Regions from separate parts of the Pantoea jilinensis genome, predicted to be linked through region 3. Evidence: predicted binding sites of a transcription regulator. Region 3 holds the regulator's gene; each other region holds the start of a gene.
What was found. Region 3 encodes CRP, which controls carbon source genes, mostly activating them, when cyclic AMP is high. Its sites were predicted from a motif close to ATGTGANNNNNNTCACAT; they were not measured.
Positions count from the first base shown of each region.

Region 1: the regulator CRP is predicted to act here: its motif matches at 1,981-1,998, upstream of KTJ90_RS17580 (nucleoside-specific channel-forming protein Tsx).
Region 2: the regulator CRP is predicted to act here: its motif matches at 2,626-2,643, upstream of KTJ90_RS15570 (CdaR family transcriptional regulator).
Region 4: the regulator CRP is predicted to act here: its motif matches at 2,228-2,245, upstream of KTJ90_RS10055 (6-phosphofructokinase).

Region 1 covers NZ_CP077746.1:3,723,521-3,727,414, reverse strand. The annotation lists gene KTJ90_RS17590 (LysR family transcriptional regulator) at 1-291, shown strand, start outside; gene yjdN (VOC family metalloprotein YjdN) at 364-801, shown strand; gene KTJ90_RS17580 (nucleoside-specific channel-forming protein Tsx) at 921-1,787, opposite strand; gene KTJ90_RS17575 (sensor histidine kinase) at 2,067-3,422, opposite strand; gene KTJ90_RS17570 (response regulator) at 3,419-3,894, opposite strand, start outside.
Region 2 covers NZ_CP077746.1:3,283,824-3,287,717, reverse strand. The annotation lists gene dgt (dGTPase) at 1-976, shown strand, start outside; gene degP (serine endoprotease DegP) at 1,111-2,556, shown strand; gene KTJ90_RS15570 (CdaR family transcriptional regulator) at 2,741-3,894, shown strand, end outside.
Region 3 covers NZ_CP077746.1:420,813-424,706, reverse strand. The annotation lists gene KTJ90_RS01940 (YheU family protein) at 1-216, shown strand, start outside; gene KTJ90_RS01935 (phosphoribulokinase) at 278-1,147, shown strand; gene KTJ90_RS01930 (OsmC family protein) at 1,661-2,065, opposite strand; gene crp (cAMP-activated global transcriptional regulator CRP) at 2,369-3,001, shown strand; gene KTJ90_RS01920 (YccS/YhfK family putative transporter) at 3,059-3,894, shown strand, end outside.
Region 4 covers NZ_CP077746.1:2,131,436-2,135,329, forward strand. The annotation lists gene KTJ90_RS10045 (PTS sugar transporter subunit IIC) at 1-657, opposite strand, end outside; gene KTJ90_RS10050 (PTS sugar transporter subunit IIB) at 650-964, opposite strand; gene KTJ90_RS10055 (6-phosphofructokinase) at 974-1,954, opposite strand; gene KTJ90_RS10060 (YceI family protein) at 2,399-2,983, opposite strand; gene pqqF (pyrroloquinoline quinone biosynthesis protein PqqF) at 3,099-3,894, opposite strand, start outside.

The DNA of each region.
Region 1 (3,894 bases), 720 kb from region 3:
AGTTACTATCGCTTGCTGCACGATCTGTTTGGCGAGCGCGGCATGGCACCTAAAATCGTGGTGACCTGTGAAACCTTTATGGCCTGCACCAGCCTGGTGGCACAAAGTGATTTCATCAGTATTCTGTCGGTCGACGTGATTGACGATCCCATTCTGGGCCGTTCGCTGGTGGCACTGTCGCTCGATGACCCTTTGCCGAAAGCGATCTTCTATCTGATTCAGCGCAAAGACACGACGCTGACCCCAATGAGCAGTTATATGGCACAACTCTTTCGCCGTTATTGTCAGTAAAATCAGTACGTAAAGTCGATCGTCTACACTGTTAAGGTACTGAAAAAATCCAACCGACAAATAGAGGTTACGATGCAAGTTAGTCCTTATCTGTTTCTCTATGGCCGTTGTGAAGAGGCTATCGACTTTTACCTGCAGGCAACCGGTGGAGAGTTACTCTCTAAAATGAAATTCGGTGATATGCCGGATCAGGGTGAGCAGGTCGGCGATGAGTCCGCAGCGCCACAGCCGCCAGAAAAGATCATGCATGCGCAATTACGCATTGGTGACGGTGAGCTGATGCTCAGCGATGGCAATACCGAACATCCGCCAGCGTCAGAGCATGCGGGTTACGCGGTCAGCCTCTCTACCCATGATGTTGAAAAGGGCAAAGCCTGGTTTGAGAAATTATCGGCAGGCGGCAAAGTGACGACGCCATGGCAGGAGACGTTCTGGTCGAACGGATTCGCGATGTTCATTGATAAATTCAACATTCCATGGCGCATCAATGTTGAGAAGCCGCAGAATTAAATGCAGAGCAGATGCAGTGCTTATCAGATTAGCCTGCAGCTGAAAAGCTGGCCCTGATGCGTGATGTCCTGGGCCAGCTCACCGACTAAACGGGCGGTTGTTGCAACCGCCCGCTATTATCAGAAGTTATAACCCGCCACCAGGTAGTAACCCCAGCCGGTCGATTTCACTTCAAACGGACCCTTGCCGAAGTTCAGCTCCTGGCCATCCGCCCACTGTCCGCCGTTATGGAAGTAACGCGCCACCGCAGAGAAGTGCCAGTGATCGTAACCCAGGGACAGAATGTGGCTGGAGGCAATAGAGTTGCTGGTGCGTGATGAACCGCCTTTCTCATTGAGATCGGAACCCCAGTCGAAGTTGGTGAAGCCCACATAGCCCAGGTTACCACCCCACAGCGTGGTGATTGGCACGAAGTATTTCACCTTAAAGCGATAGCCATCCCAGCTGTTTTCGTTCGCCGCGCCGTAGTTTTCCCACTGATATTTGGCATAGACGTTCAGCGACAGGCCGACATCGCTGTGCGTATCGATATCGGTGCCCAGACCCATGTACCAGGTGTTCTGGCGGTTATCGCTGTTACGGCCCATGTCGTAAATGTAGTTGTTGGCGAAATACCACTCTTTGAACGGGCCAAAGGCCAGGCTGGTGCCGGTCAGCTTGTCGATAGAGAAGCGTGGTTCAATCTCCATAAACATCGGTGAACCGTGGTCGAACACGCCATTGGCATTGCTGTTGCCCACGCCGAAGAAGTTAGGCACGTCGAGATAGCCGTAGAAATCAAACCAGTCTTTCCTGGCAAACGCTTCATATTCCAGATAAACGTCGTTGTTAAACTGCGGTCCGAAACGCGTGTGGTAACTACCGACCACGTTTACGCTCTGATGCCACCAGTCGGAGACATACTGCGGATCGCTTTCCGCTGCCTGCGCAGCACCACTCAATGAACATGCCAGCACGGCACCTGCTATCAACGTTTTATATTTCATTATTATCAGCCACATGCTTTTGACCGCCGCACAGCAGACGCAGTCAGAGAAAAATCGGTCCCTTGATGGGAATGAGGGTTTCACAGCAAATAACAGCCAGTTCTTCAGCCCGCGTAGCGTGCCTGTAACAGATCGATAGAAAATAGATTTTGCTCACGTTTGTCAAAAAGTGTTGCATTACAATTCAGCTAAAATGTGATGAGATTCACAATAACGGCGTGGATCGAACGGAACCAGGCAACCGTTTACGTTGTCTGGTTCGTGATCAAACAGCGGGAATCAGGGAAGTGTAACGCGAACCTGCAAACCACAAATTGCACCCTGTGGCGAGAGGCAATTGGAAAGGGCGACGTGAATCTGATGCTTTTGAGCGACGTTGCGCACAATGGATAATCCCAGGCCGCTACCCTGGGCTTTAACGTCAGGCGAACGGGTAAAGCGATCAAATGCGCGCTCGATAAAGGATTCCGGCATGCCCGGCCCGTTATCCACAATATCGACCACGGTCTTTCCGGCAACCCGATGCAGCAGTACATCGACCAGGCTACCTTCCGGGGTGTGTAGCATGGCGTTACCAATCAGATTATCGAACAGGCTTCGCAGCTCGGAACGGCTGGCCTGCAGACGGTACTGCGTGGAGCCATTAAAGCCGATATCGATGCCGCGTTTATCCGCCACGACCATCAGCTGCTCAATGCTCTCTTTCAGCAGATCTTCCAGTTCGATATGCTCAACGCTGGCGACCACGCTCTGGTCATCCTGGCGTGAGACATTGAGTAATTGCGTGACCAGGTGACGGGTACGTGTCACGCCCGCTTCCAGCTGGCTGAACTGCCGGCTCGCTTCGCCTGGCTGAATATGCTGACGCAGGTTTTCCAGCTGTAACGTCACGGCCGTTACCGGCGTGCGCAGTTCATGGGCGGCATCTTCCAGGAACTGACGCTGTGACGACCAGGCCTCACGCAGTTTACTCAGCAGCGAGTTATAGGCGGCCACCAGCGGCAGGATCTCATCCGGTAAACCTTCCGGTGAGACGTTGTGCGGATGATGCGTCTCCTGCGCGGCAATCTGACGCGAAGCGACCTGCAGATCCCGGGTGATCTTGCGTACGACCAGCCAGATCACCAGCAGCGACAGCGGCATCATCAGGATCATCGGAATGATCGCCGACAGCGCCCGCTTGACCATCAATGCCTTCATGTAGCTGAGGTTGTGCATCACCTGAATGGTTTTAATCTCACTGCCAGGCAAGCCGGGCCGGGTATAGATGCGCCATTCACAGTCGTCGCACTGACCGATATGGACGTCGCGATAGCCACGCTGGTTTTGCAGCGGGGCCTGCAGCTCCGGCCATGAGCTGGCGCGCAACTGACCCTGATCGTCCCATAGCTGCACCACAAAGGCGCTTTTCGCCTTGTCAGGCGCAATAAGCATCGGCATCAGGGCGGGCATCTGTTTATTGGTGGACCAGGCATCCGCGATTTTGGCCAGCTGATCGTCCTTCATGGTGCCGACCATATCGCCGTAGCAGCTGAAGAAATACCAGGTGACGCCACCGATCATCAGCAGATGAATAATCAGCAGCGTAGAGAGTAATTTGTTGCGCAGTGAGCGCATAAAGCGAAAAGGTTTCATATTGCCGGCACCCGCCAGCCCAGACCGCGCACGTTGCGGATCACGTCGTTATCCAGCTTGCGGCGCATCCCGTGGATCAACACATCCACCGCGTTGCTGCTGACTTCATCGCCCCAGCCATAGATACGGTTTTCCAGCTGCTCGCGTGACAGAATAGCGCCCGGCCGCTCCAGCAGGGCGTAGAGCAGGGCATATTCGCGCGCCGTAAGCTGTTCACGCTGGCCTTTGTAGAGCACTTCACGGGTCATCATATCCAGCTGCACATCGCCGCTGCCCAATACGGAATCTGCCGCGCCGTGGCTGCGTCGGGTAATGGCGCGCATCCGGGCCATGACTTCCTGTAAATCGAACGGTTTAAGCAGGTAGTCGTCAGCACCGCTGTCGAGTCCCTGAATCCGCTGCGCCACCGTGTCGCGTGCAGTAAGAATGAGTACTGGCGTCGCGTCGCCGCGCCCGCGCGCCCGGCGCAGGA
Region 2 (3,894 bases), 1.2 Mb from region 3:
CTGCCATTTTGAGGGCAATGCGCAGGCCATTCGTATGGTGCATACGCTGCTGCAACTCAATCTCAGTTATTCTCAGGTCGCCTGCATCCTGAAATATACCGCACCCGCCTGGTGGCAGGGTGAAAAACCTGCCGAATTTAGCGTCTTAATGAAGAAACCCGGCTTTTATCTCTCTGAGCAGGAGTATATTGCGGATTTACGTGCTGCCACCAATATGGAAGAACACCATCGCTTTCCGCTTACCTATATAATGGAAGCGGCGGATGATATCTCCTATTGTATTGCCGATTTGGACGACGCTGTAGAAAAAGATATCTTTAATGTTGAGAGTTTGTTTGAGTTTCTCAATAAAGCCTGGGGGCCGGTTAAAAATAATGACGCCTTCAGCCGGACTATTGGTGAAGCCTGGCGCGAAGCCTGCAGTAAAAAACGGCGAAGCCGCAGCGATCAATTTTTTATGTCATTACGCGTAAATGTTCAGAGCGTGCTGGTAAGTTATGCCGTGAAACGTTTCGTTGATAATCTGCCTGCTATATTCGATGGCAGTTTCAATCACGCGCTGCTGGAAGATGAGGGTGAAGAGGGCCGGTTACTGCAACTGTTTAAAACTGTTGCGCGCCAGCAGGTCTTTAATCACTCTGAAGTCGAGCAGCTGGAGTTGCAGGGATACCGCGTAATCAAAGGGCTGCTGGAGATCTATCAGCCGCTGATGCGCCTGAACTATGAGGCTTTCACCACGCTGATAAATGAAGACTTCCTGCGTCAGCATCCGATTGAAACCCGGCTTTTTCATAAGCTTTCTGGTAAACACCGTAAAGCCTATTTGCAAAAGATGCGTACCCTTGTGGTAGAGCATAAATATCAGCGGCTGCTGTGGGAACGTTATTATCGCTTCCGGCTTATTCAGGATTATATCAGTGGAATGACCGATCTCTATGCCTGGGATGAGTATCGCCGACTGATGGCTGTAGAATAAGCCGGCGTTTGTAAAGGCCGCGAATAAATTTTTACCTTTGACTTAAACTTTTAAAGAAATTTCGCGCTAAAACATTTATCTCACCTTTCGACCACAGCAATGGTCTGAACAGTAATCTTATCGAGAAATGAAAAATGAAAAAAAAGACTTTAGTGTTAAGTGCGCTGGCGTTGAGCCTGAGCATGGCGCTCGCCCCAGTTACTGTTTTTGCTGCGCAAACGGCCTCTTCCGATAGCCAGCAACTCCCTAGCCTGGCGCCTATGCTGGAAAAGGTAATGCCGTCTGTGGTCAGTATCAGCGTTGAGGGTACCACCACCGTGAAAACCCCGCGCATGCCGCAGCAGTTTCAGCAATTCTTTGGCGACAACTCGCCCTTCTGCCAGGACGGTTCCCCGTTCCAGGGATCACCCATGTGTCAGAGCGGTGACGGCGCGGGCGGTAACGGTGGCGCGCCAGGCCCTGATACCCAGCAGGAAAAATTCCGGGCTCTCGGGTCGGGCGTCATCATCAACGCTGAAAAAGGCTATGTGGTGACGAACAACCACGTGGTGAACAACGCCACTAAAATTCAGGTGCAGCTCAGCGATGGTCGTCATTATGACGCCAAAGTCATTGGTAAAGATCCCAGCTCTGACATTGCACTGATTCAGCTGAAGGACGCTAAAAATCTGACTGCTGTGAAAATCGCTGACTCCGACAGCCTGCGCGTCGGTGACTACACCGTGGCGATCGGCAACCCGTATGGTCTGGGTGAGACCGTCACCTCCGGGATCGTCTCGGCGCTGGGACGCAGCGGCCTGAACGTGGAAAACTACGAAAACTTTATCCAGACGGATGCGGCAATTAACCGGGGTAACTCCGGTGGTGCGCTGGTTAACCTTAATGGTGAACTGATAGGGATTAACACCGCTATTCTGGCGCCGGATGGCGGCAACATCGGTATCGGCTTTGCTATCCCAAGCAACATGGTTAAAAACCTGACGGCTCAGATGGTTGAGTTTGGTCAGGTGAAACGTGGCGAGCTGGGCGTGCAGGGGACTGAACTGAACTCCGAGCTGGCAAAAGCGATGAAGGTTGATGCACAGCGTGGTGCCTTTGTCAGCCAGGTGCTGCCAGACTCTGCGGCGGCTAAAGCGGGTATTAAAGCGGGTGACGTGATTGTTTCAATGAATGGCAAACCGCTGAGCAGCTTTGCTTCTCTGCGTGCGGAAGTGGGTTCGCTGCCGGTTGGCACCACACTGAAACTGGGCCTGCTGCGCGACGGCAAACCCGTTGATGTCTCGGTTACCTTGCAGCAGAGCAGCCAGGCGAAAGTGCAGTCCGCCACCATTTACAACGGCATTGAAGGGGCTGACCTCAGCAATGTTGAAACCGGTGATAAAGGTGTTCGCGTGGATAATGTGAAACCCGGCAGCGCCGCAGCGCGTATCGGCCTGAAAAAGGGTGACGTGATCCAGGGAGTTAACCAGCAGCCGGTAACCAACCTCGGTGAGCTGCGAAAAGTCCTCGACACCAAACCAGCCGTTCTGGCGCTGAATGTGAAACGTGGTGACAGCAGCATCTATCTGCTGATGCAGTAACGGTATAACAACTGTTCATGAGGCGGACTGCGGTCCGCCTTTTTTATGCCCGCCTTCCGCGCCGCCAGAGTGTGATGCTCTCCGCAAATTCGGTAAATGATTGCCCGGCTCTGTGCAGTTGCACAATGCTCTGTGCGCAACCCATGCGTATTCTGTTTCTCACCCTCTTTTCCAGGAGTAATGGATGGCTACCTATCACCTTGATGCCCGGCTGGCGCAGGATATCGTGGCACGCACCATGAAAATTATTGACAGTAATGTCAACGTGATGGATGCGCGGGGCCGGATCATCGGCAGCGGTGACCGGGAGCGTATTGGGGAGTTGCACGAAGGTGCGTTGCTGGTGCTCTCTCAGGGGCGTGTTGTCGATATTGATGAGGCGGTGGCTAAACATCTTCATGGTGTGCGGCCTGGCATTAATCTGCCGCTGCGCATCGACGGTGACATTGTCGGGGTCATTGGGCTGACGGGCGAGCCACTGGCGCTGCGACATTATGGCGAACTGGTCTGCATGACCGCAGAGATGATGCTGGAACAGGCGCGATTGCTGCATATGCTGGCGCAGGACAGCCGTCTGCGTGAAGAGCTGGTGCTGAACCTGATCCGCAGCGATACCCTGTCGCCACAACTGACTGAATGGGCACAGCGCTTGGGCATCGATCTCAATCAGCCGCGTGTGGTCGCCGTGCTGGAAGTGGACAGCGGTCAGCTCGGCGTCGACAGCGCGATGTCAGAGTTACAGCAGCTGCAAACGCTGCTGACCACGCCGGAGCGCGATAATCTGATCGCTATTGTGTCGCTGACCGAAATGGTGGTGCTGAAGCCCGCACTGAATGGACATGGACGCTACGACCAGGAGGATCATCGCCGCCGCGTGGAACAGTTACTGCAGCGGATGAAAGAGAGCGGACATTTACGGATGCGTATCGCACTGGGCAACTTCTTTAGCGGGCCTGGCAGCATTGCACGCTCTTACCGGACCGCACGCACCACAATGATGGTGGGCAAGCAACGTATGCCCGAGTTACGCAGCTATTTTTATCAGGATCTGGTGTTGCCGGTGCTGCTCGACAGCCTGCGTGGCGGCTGGCAGGCCAACGAACTGGCCCGGCCACTGGCGAAGCTTAAGAACATGGATAACAACGGCTTGCTGCGACGCACGTTAATCGCGTGGTTCACCCATAATGTCCAGCCAAGCGCCACCGCGCGTGCGCTGTTCATTCATCGCAATACGCTGGAATATCGGCTAAACCGGATTTCTGAACTCACCGGACTGAATCTTGGCCATTTCGATGACAGGCTGTTGCTCTATGTGGCTTTACAGCTGGATGAGCAGGG
Region 3 (3,894 bases):
ATTATTCCCTGGCAACAGGTCTCACCTGAGACCCTTGAAAATCTGATTGAAACCTTTGTGCTGCGTGAAGGCACAGACTATGGCGAGCAGGAACGCAGCCTCCTGGACAAGGTAGCTGATGTGCGACGCCAGCTGGAAACCGGTGAAGTGGTGCTGGTGTGGTCGGAACTGCATGAATCGGTCAATATCATGCCGCGCAAAGAATTTCGTGGCTGATGCACCCGGCATCATTTCATGATAACAATGCTCATCGCCCGACCTCACAGGGAGCTTTTCTATGTCTGCACGTCATCCCATTATCGCGGTGACCGGTTCCAGCGGTGCAGGAACCACCACCACCAGCCTCGCGTTTCGTAAAATCTTTCAGCAGCTCGATCTTCATGCTGCTGAGCTTGAAGGCGACAGCTTTCACCGCTTTACCCGCCCTGAAATGGATATGGCGATTCGTAAGGCGCGCGATTTAGGACGTCACGTCAGCTACTTTGGCCCGGAAGCCAATGACTTTGGTCTGCTGGAGCAGAGCTTTAAAGAGTATGGTCAAAGCGGACAGGGCCAGTCGCGTAAATATCTGCACACCTACGATGAAGCCGTACCGTGGAATCAGGTGCCCGGCACCTTTACGCCCTGGCAGCCGCTGCCGCAGAACACTGACATTCTGTTCTATGAAGGACTGCACGGCGGCGTGGTGACGGCGCAGCATAACGTGGCGGAACAGGTTGATTTGCTGGTGGGCGTTGTGCCCATTGTTAACCTGGAGTGGATTCAGAAGCTGGTGCGCGACACCGGCGAGCGCGGTCATTCACGCGAAGCAGTGATGGATTCCGTGGTGCGTTCGATGGAAGATTACATCAATTTCATCACGCCACAGTTCTCGCGCACCCACATCAACTTTCAGCGCGTCCCGACCGTCGACACCTCAAACCCGTTCGCTGCCCGCGCCATTCCGTCACTGGATGAGAGCCTTGTGGTGATTCATTTCCAGGCGCTGGAAGATATCGACTTCCCCTACCTGCTGGCGATGCTGCAGGGTTCGTTTATCTCGCACATCAATACGCTGGTCGTGCCCGGCGGCAAAATGGGTCTGGCGATGGAGCTGATCATGGGTCCGCTGGTGAAGCGGCTGATGGAAGGTAAGCGGATAGAGTAAGAGGTCAGCAAAAAAAACGCAGAGAGCAGAGGCCTTTCGCAAAGATGTAAAACTGGCATTTCTGCGGGGAAAGGCTTACTGCTGAGCTGGCTTCAGGGAGCATACACCTTTCGCAAAGACGCAAAACCGCCATCCCTGGCAGGCTCAGCGCGGGCCATCCCTGGCCCGCTATGCTTTGCTACAGGCATATGCTCCCTTCGCTTCACGTCCGGCAACCACATCCGTTTTCAGAAAGGTCGCCACTGAAAAAACCTGGTGACAAAGAATCTTACAGCAACACCTAAGCTCAACACGCCGGGAACAGGGTCAGAAGAGGAAAGCGTCCCGCGACTGGGACAAAAACGCCGGGAGCGTTTTTAAACAACGCAAAGCGTTGGCCCGGTATGGGCGCACCTCAGGGATGAGGTGCGTAATAGCGCGGGCATAGTCTTAAAGCGGACTCTCTATGCAGGAACGGCACGACACCAGACCGACTCCGAATTGGCCCGCGACTTTAAAATGCCCTTCAGCCTGTTACAGCTCAATCACTTCATAGCTATGCGTAATCGTCACGCCTTTACCCAGCATGATGGCCACCGAACAATATTTTTCAGCAGAAAGATCCACCGCGCGTGAGACCGCTTTATCCTGGAGCGCTTTACCACTCACGATAAAATGCAGGTTGATGTGCGTAAAGATTCGCGGCGCCTCTTCACGACGTTCTGAGGTCAGTTTTACTTCACAATCAGCCACATCGTTACGGCCTTTTTGCAGAATTGATACCACGTCAATCGCGCTGCATCCGCCGGCCGCCATCAGCACCATCTCCATTGGGCTGGGCGCTTTATCGCCCGAATTTCCATCCATCAGTATCTGATGGCCGGATGAGGATTCTCCGAGGAATGTCAGTCCTTCTACCCACTTCACTCTTGCCTGCATGATTTTTGCTCCGGAATACGCTGTTTTGTCGCCAGAGTACGCTTTCGCCTGGTAAACAGCAATCCAGAGAAATCCGCCTGTAGCTGAAGCGAGACAACACAAGACAGTCGGCAAAAGCTGTGCTACAAACAGTGCTGAAAATATTTTTCGTCACCCGATGGCGAAGCCGGGAAGAATGATGCGCACTGCGCCTGATGCGGCCCGAATAATTTCCTGAAAGGGAAACGCTTGAAGCTTTCACCGCCTGACAGGGAAAACTGCCCCCTGTATTTTGGGCACGATTACAACAGAGGATAATAGCGAATGGTTCTCGGCAAACCGCAAACAGACCCTACACTCGAATGGTTCCTGTCCCATTGCCATATTCACAAGTATCCATCCAAAAGTACGCTGATTCACCAAGGTGAAAAAGCAGAAACGCTTTACTACATCGTGAAAGGTTCCGTCGCGGTTCTGATTAAAGATGAAGAAGGCAAAGAGATGATTCTTTCCTACCTGAATCAGGGCGATTTCATTGGTGAGCTTGGCCTGTTCGAAGAAGGCCAGGAGCGCAGCGCCTGGGTACGTGCGAAAAGCGCGTGCGAAGTGGCGGAGATTTCTTACAAGAAATTCCGTCAGCTGATTCAGGTTAATCCCGACATCCTGATGCGACTCTCCTCGCAGATGGCGCGTCGCCTGCAGGTCACGTCTGAAAAAGTGGGTAACCTCGCTTTCCTCGACGTCACCGGACGCATTGCACAGACCCTGCTCAACCTGGCGAAGCAGCCAGATGCCATGACGCATCCCGACGGCATGCAAATTAAAATCACTCGTCAGGAAATTGGCCAGATTGTGGGTTGTTCACGCGAAACCGTGGGCCGTATTTTGAAGATGCTGGAAGATCAGAACCTGATCTCCGCACACGGCAAAACCATCGTCGTTTACGGCACCCGCTAATTCCTGTCACCCACGGCGTGATGGCAACATCACGCCGTTATTGTTTGTGTTGGGCCGATGTGGCGTCGAATTATTTACCATCCTGAAGTCAACTACGCCTTGCGGCAAACGCTGGTGCTTTGTCTGCCCGTCGCGCTGGGCTGGCTGGCTGGCGACCTGCAAAAAGGTCTGCTGTTCTCGTTAGTGCCTGCCTGCTGCAATATTGCCGGTCTGGATACCCCGCATAAACGCTTTTTCAAACGCCTGATTGTGGGTGGCAGCCTGTTTGCCCTCGGCAGCTTCCTGATTCAGTGGCTCACCCTGCATGCCATTCCGCTGCCGCTCATCCTGTTCGCCATGCCCCTGCTGCTCGGCGTGACGGGTGAGATCAGCCCGCTGCATGGTCGTCTGCTGCCCGGCACGCTTATCGCCGCCATTTTTACCCTGAGCCTCATTGGCCGCATGCCCATCTATGTTACCCCGCTGCTCTACATCGGCGGCACGCTCTGGTATGGGCTGTTTAACTGGTTCTGGTTCTGGCTGTGGAAAGAGCAGCCGATGCGCGAAAGCCTCAGCCTGATCTACCGCGAGCTGGCTAACTACTGCGACGCCAAATACACCCTGCTGACGCAGCTGACCGACCCGGAAAAGGCACTGCCGCCGCTGCTGGCGCGTCAGCAGAAAGTGGTCGATCTGATTAACACCTGCTATCAGCAGATGCACATGCTGTCGGCAAGCCGCGATCACAGCCATAAGCGGCTGACGCGCGCCTTTCAGGTGGCGCTGGATCTGCAGGAACACATCTCGGTTAGTCTGCATCGGCCGGAAGAGGTGCAGAAGCTGGTCGAACAGAGCCATGCCGAAGCGGTGATCCGCTGGAATGCCAAAACCATTTCGGCCCGGCTACGGGTGCT
Region 4 (3,894 bases), 1.7 Mb from region 3:
AAACTTAAAGTTATCGGGCAGCTTCAGGTCTTCGGTGGAGCGCGATCCTTTGCCCACCACCTTGGCGACCGCCGCCGTGACCAGATAGCCAATGGTGCAGAAGTGACCCAGCGCCACATCGTCGGAGTCGGTGATACGCCGCACCACCGGCTGTGCCAGCGCGGGCATCACGACCGCCATGATCCCGCCGAAGATGCCGCCGGTCAGGATCAGCGGCAGGCCAGTCAGCCCCGCTTTGTAGCCGATGACAGCGCCAATCGTCGCCATCCACAGCAGGGCCTGGCCCGTCAGGAAGATATACTTAAAGGGTGTCAGCCGCGCGATGATGATATTGACGATAAAGATCACCAGCAGCGTCAGCGCCACTTCAGATCCCAGCTCACGGTTAGCCAGTCCGGCGATAGCGGCTACATCGGTGATATAACCGCGCATGCCAAAACCGTGGGTAAAAATGGTATTGAGGAACGTCAGCGTCCCCACAATAATATTGATACCCGCCATCATAATTAAAAAGCCGAGCAGGGTTTTAAAGGTGCCTTCCACCACCTTGCCTGCTGATTTCTTCTGCAGCAGCAGACCAATCAGCGCAATAAACGCGATCAGAATTGAGGCCTGCCCCAGCAGATCTTTTACCAGAAAGTCGATCACACTATTCATGGGCAGCGACCTTCTCGTTACGTTCTTTTAAAAAGGCCAGGATCTTCTGCTCTATTTCCACTTTATCGGTGAGCCGGTTAAGAATAATGACCCGTTTAATCTGCTCCGGACTGGCGTCGGCATTTAATACATCGGCAAAGGCTTTTTGCGTCAGGATCATATCTGACTTAAATGCATTCGCTTCTGAAATGGTGGTGTGATCGATATCAGCCTCAATTTCCAGTTTTTTTAATACTGCTTTTGCGCTCATCTCAATCGCAAAACTGGAGCCTAATCCACAACCACAGACACATAATATTTTCAGCATGGTTTTTCCTCACACTATATTGAGTTGTTTAGCGAGTTTGTAATGGTGCCCGTCAATATCGACCAGGCGTTTTTGCATGCTTATTAAATCAATCGGGATCGGTTTATTGCTGCCATTAATAATGACCGCTTTATTCCGCATGCCTGACTGAATACAACGCACCACTTCACTGGCCATAATGGTGCCCTGATAAATTTCTTCGCAGGTGGGATCACCATTGCGCAGTCCGTAACCGAGAATAGTTTTACGGATGCGTACGCCAATAAGCGGCTCAAGCTGTTTGATCAAGGTGTCGATCGCCCCCTGAAAACCGGGCGAATATTCACGGGTGTAGCCTTCTGAACAGAGGATGACCACGCTGTTCTGTTCGGCCAGCCGTCCGGTGATGCGCTGTGCCAGTTGTGGCAAAGGAATCTGGCACTCCGGAATCAGGGCGATATCCGCATTGGATTTAATCGCCGATTGCAGCGTTAATTCGCCGCAATAGCCGCCGAGTAACTCCAGCATAAAAACCCGGCCCGGTAAGGCGCGGCCGGTATTACGCAGCTTTGCGACCTCTTTTAATACCTGCTCGCAGGCGGTAGAAAATCCCAGCGTGTAATCACTGCCGAAGACATCATTATCGATGGTCATACCGACGCCGAAACAATTAACGCCAGACTCCGACAGGATGTGGAGAAACTGCAGCGATCCGTCACCACCCGCCATGATTAATACGTCAATACGTGCGCTTTTCAGCTGGCGCGCAATTAAATCATATTCGCTGCGCACCAGTTTCTTTTCCGTCCTTCCGGACTGCATCACCGGAATCGGGGCGATGGCAAAGTCGAGCAGATCGCGCTGGCTGATATCACGATGGTTATTTGCCAGAAGGCCGGGAATGCCGCCGTCAAATATCACCATCTCAGCCTGCGCGAGACGCCCTATCTGGAAGACAAAGTTATTTATTCCGGTGACATCCCCGCCACTGATCACCATTCCAATGCGCATTTCCCTCACCCCGCTGGCTTACTCTGCTGAGGGCCATTCTTCCGGTTCACGGCGTTGCTATTTGCAGAGGAGATCACAGTTACGCGCGGTATTTTTCGGGCAGGCGTGTTGACAGCAGTAGCTTAAGGCCTTTATTTGTGAGCTGAGTCACTCTATTCCAACTTATTACTTCACGGACGAATCAATACAAATCATCAGCTTAGGTTGCCGAACAGGTTTTTGATTTGGCCAACAGAATAACGAATGATCGGGCATAAAAATGGCATTGCGAATTTGTGACTTTCACCTCATTTTTCCCGGTTCTGGCCCGGTTCAGGCGATTAAAATAGTTTTTATCGGGAGGGCTGGATTATTCAGTGCACGTAAAAAAGGGAATATTTCAGGAGATGCAGGAAAGGAAGAAAAATGAATCAGGGGCGCAGCGAGCTGCTGCGCCCCACACACTTATTTCGCGTAAGCTTCGGTAGACAGCGTCAGGGTGACGTCGTCGCTTACCGCCGGGACATATTTGTCCAGCCTGAAGTCAGAACGCTTGATGGTGCCGGTGGCATCAAAACCAATCGCCTGCTTCTTCACCATCGGATGCTCGCCCTGCTTGTTCAGCGTGGCGTGCAGCGTAACAGGCTTAGTGATCCCTTTCAGGGTCAGGTTACCTTCAACGTCAAATTTGTTGTCGCCCTTTGCAACCACTTTGGTGCTGTGGAAGGTCGCAGTTGGGTATTTGGCCGTGTCGAAATACTCAGCGCCTTTGAACTCTTTGGTCAGCGCCGCAACATGGCTGTCGATTTTGCTGACTGGCAGGGTTACGTCAACGCGTGATGCTTCCGGATGATCTTTATCAAACACCAGCGTACCGGTTGCATCCGGAATATCCGCGGTAGGATTTGAGAAGCCAAAATGGTTCCAGGCCACAATGACAGACGTATGCTCAGGATTCAGCTGGTAGTGCATCGCCTCAGCCTGAGATAACGGGGCGTAAAGGGTAGCAGCGGCTAACAGGGGCAGTGCGATACGTTTGAAGTTCTTCACAGTCAATTCCTTATCCGGACAAAAGTGAACTGAGTGTGGTTCAGTTAGCCCGAAATAGACAGTGAAGAGATTTGTCCGTAATTTTCAAATAAATTCAGCAACTTTATATCGGGCGCTATACATTTTCTCCCCCGGTAAACAGCACGCGCCAGCGGCGGCGATCCTGAATCAGTGTGCGGTGCAGCTGTTGCAGATCGGTAAGGGTCAGCGCCTCTATCTGCGCCGCATCCGGTTCTGCCAGACCATTTTCACGGCGTAACTGCGCCAGTGGCTGCGCCACTTCCCGGCTCAGCAGACGCGTTTTCAGTGCCACCAGGTCACACTCTGCCAGCGTCTCGTTAAGGGAACGCAGGAAGTTGCGGCAGTAGCGCAACAGTGACAGCGCGCTGTAATCGGGCGACTGCAGCGCAAACACTACGCCATCTTCATCGGCACAGCGCATATAGCGGCTGTTAACGACATACCCTATAGGTTGTTCAACCCGATAGCGCTGGAAGAAACGCGGCTCGTAGATCAGCGCCAGCGCACGTAATGCCGCAAGCTGTTCAGGACGGTGCAGTGGAATAAACAGCAACAGCGCGTTGTCCGTACTGGCGTGCAGCAGACGCGTCATGCCCGTTTGTGTGGTCATGCGTTTTGGTGGCGTGTCAGGGTTAACCGGCAGCGACAGCGCGCTCAGCCGCCGGGCAATCAGCGAATGCAGCGCCGCGTTGCCGCCTTTAAGCGCCGCCCGCCAGCAATCCGGCGCAAAGGTCGCTGCCAGCTGATAAGGCAGCTGCTGCTGCAGCGCGCGGATTGCGATGCTTTCGACAGGTGACGGCAGGTTTGCCTCAACCGGCAGCGACAGTGCACAGACAATCTGGCTCAGCGCCTGATCAGTGACCGCCTCATCTGTCGTCAGCTGAAGCGTG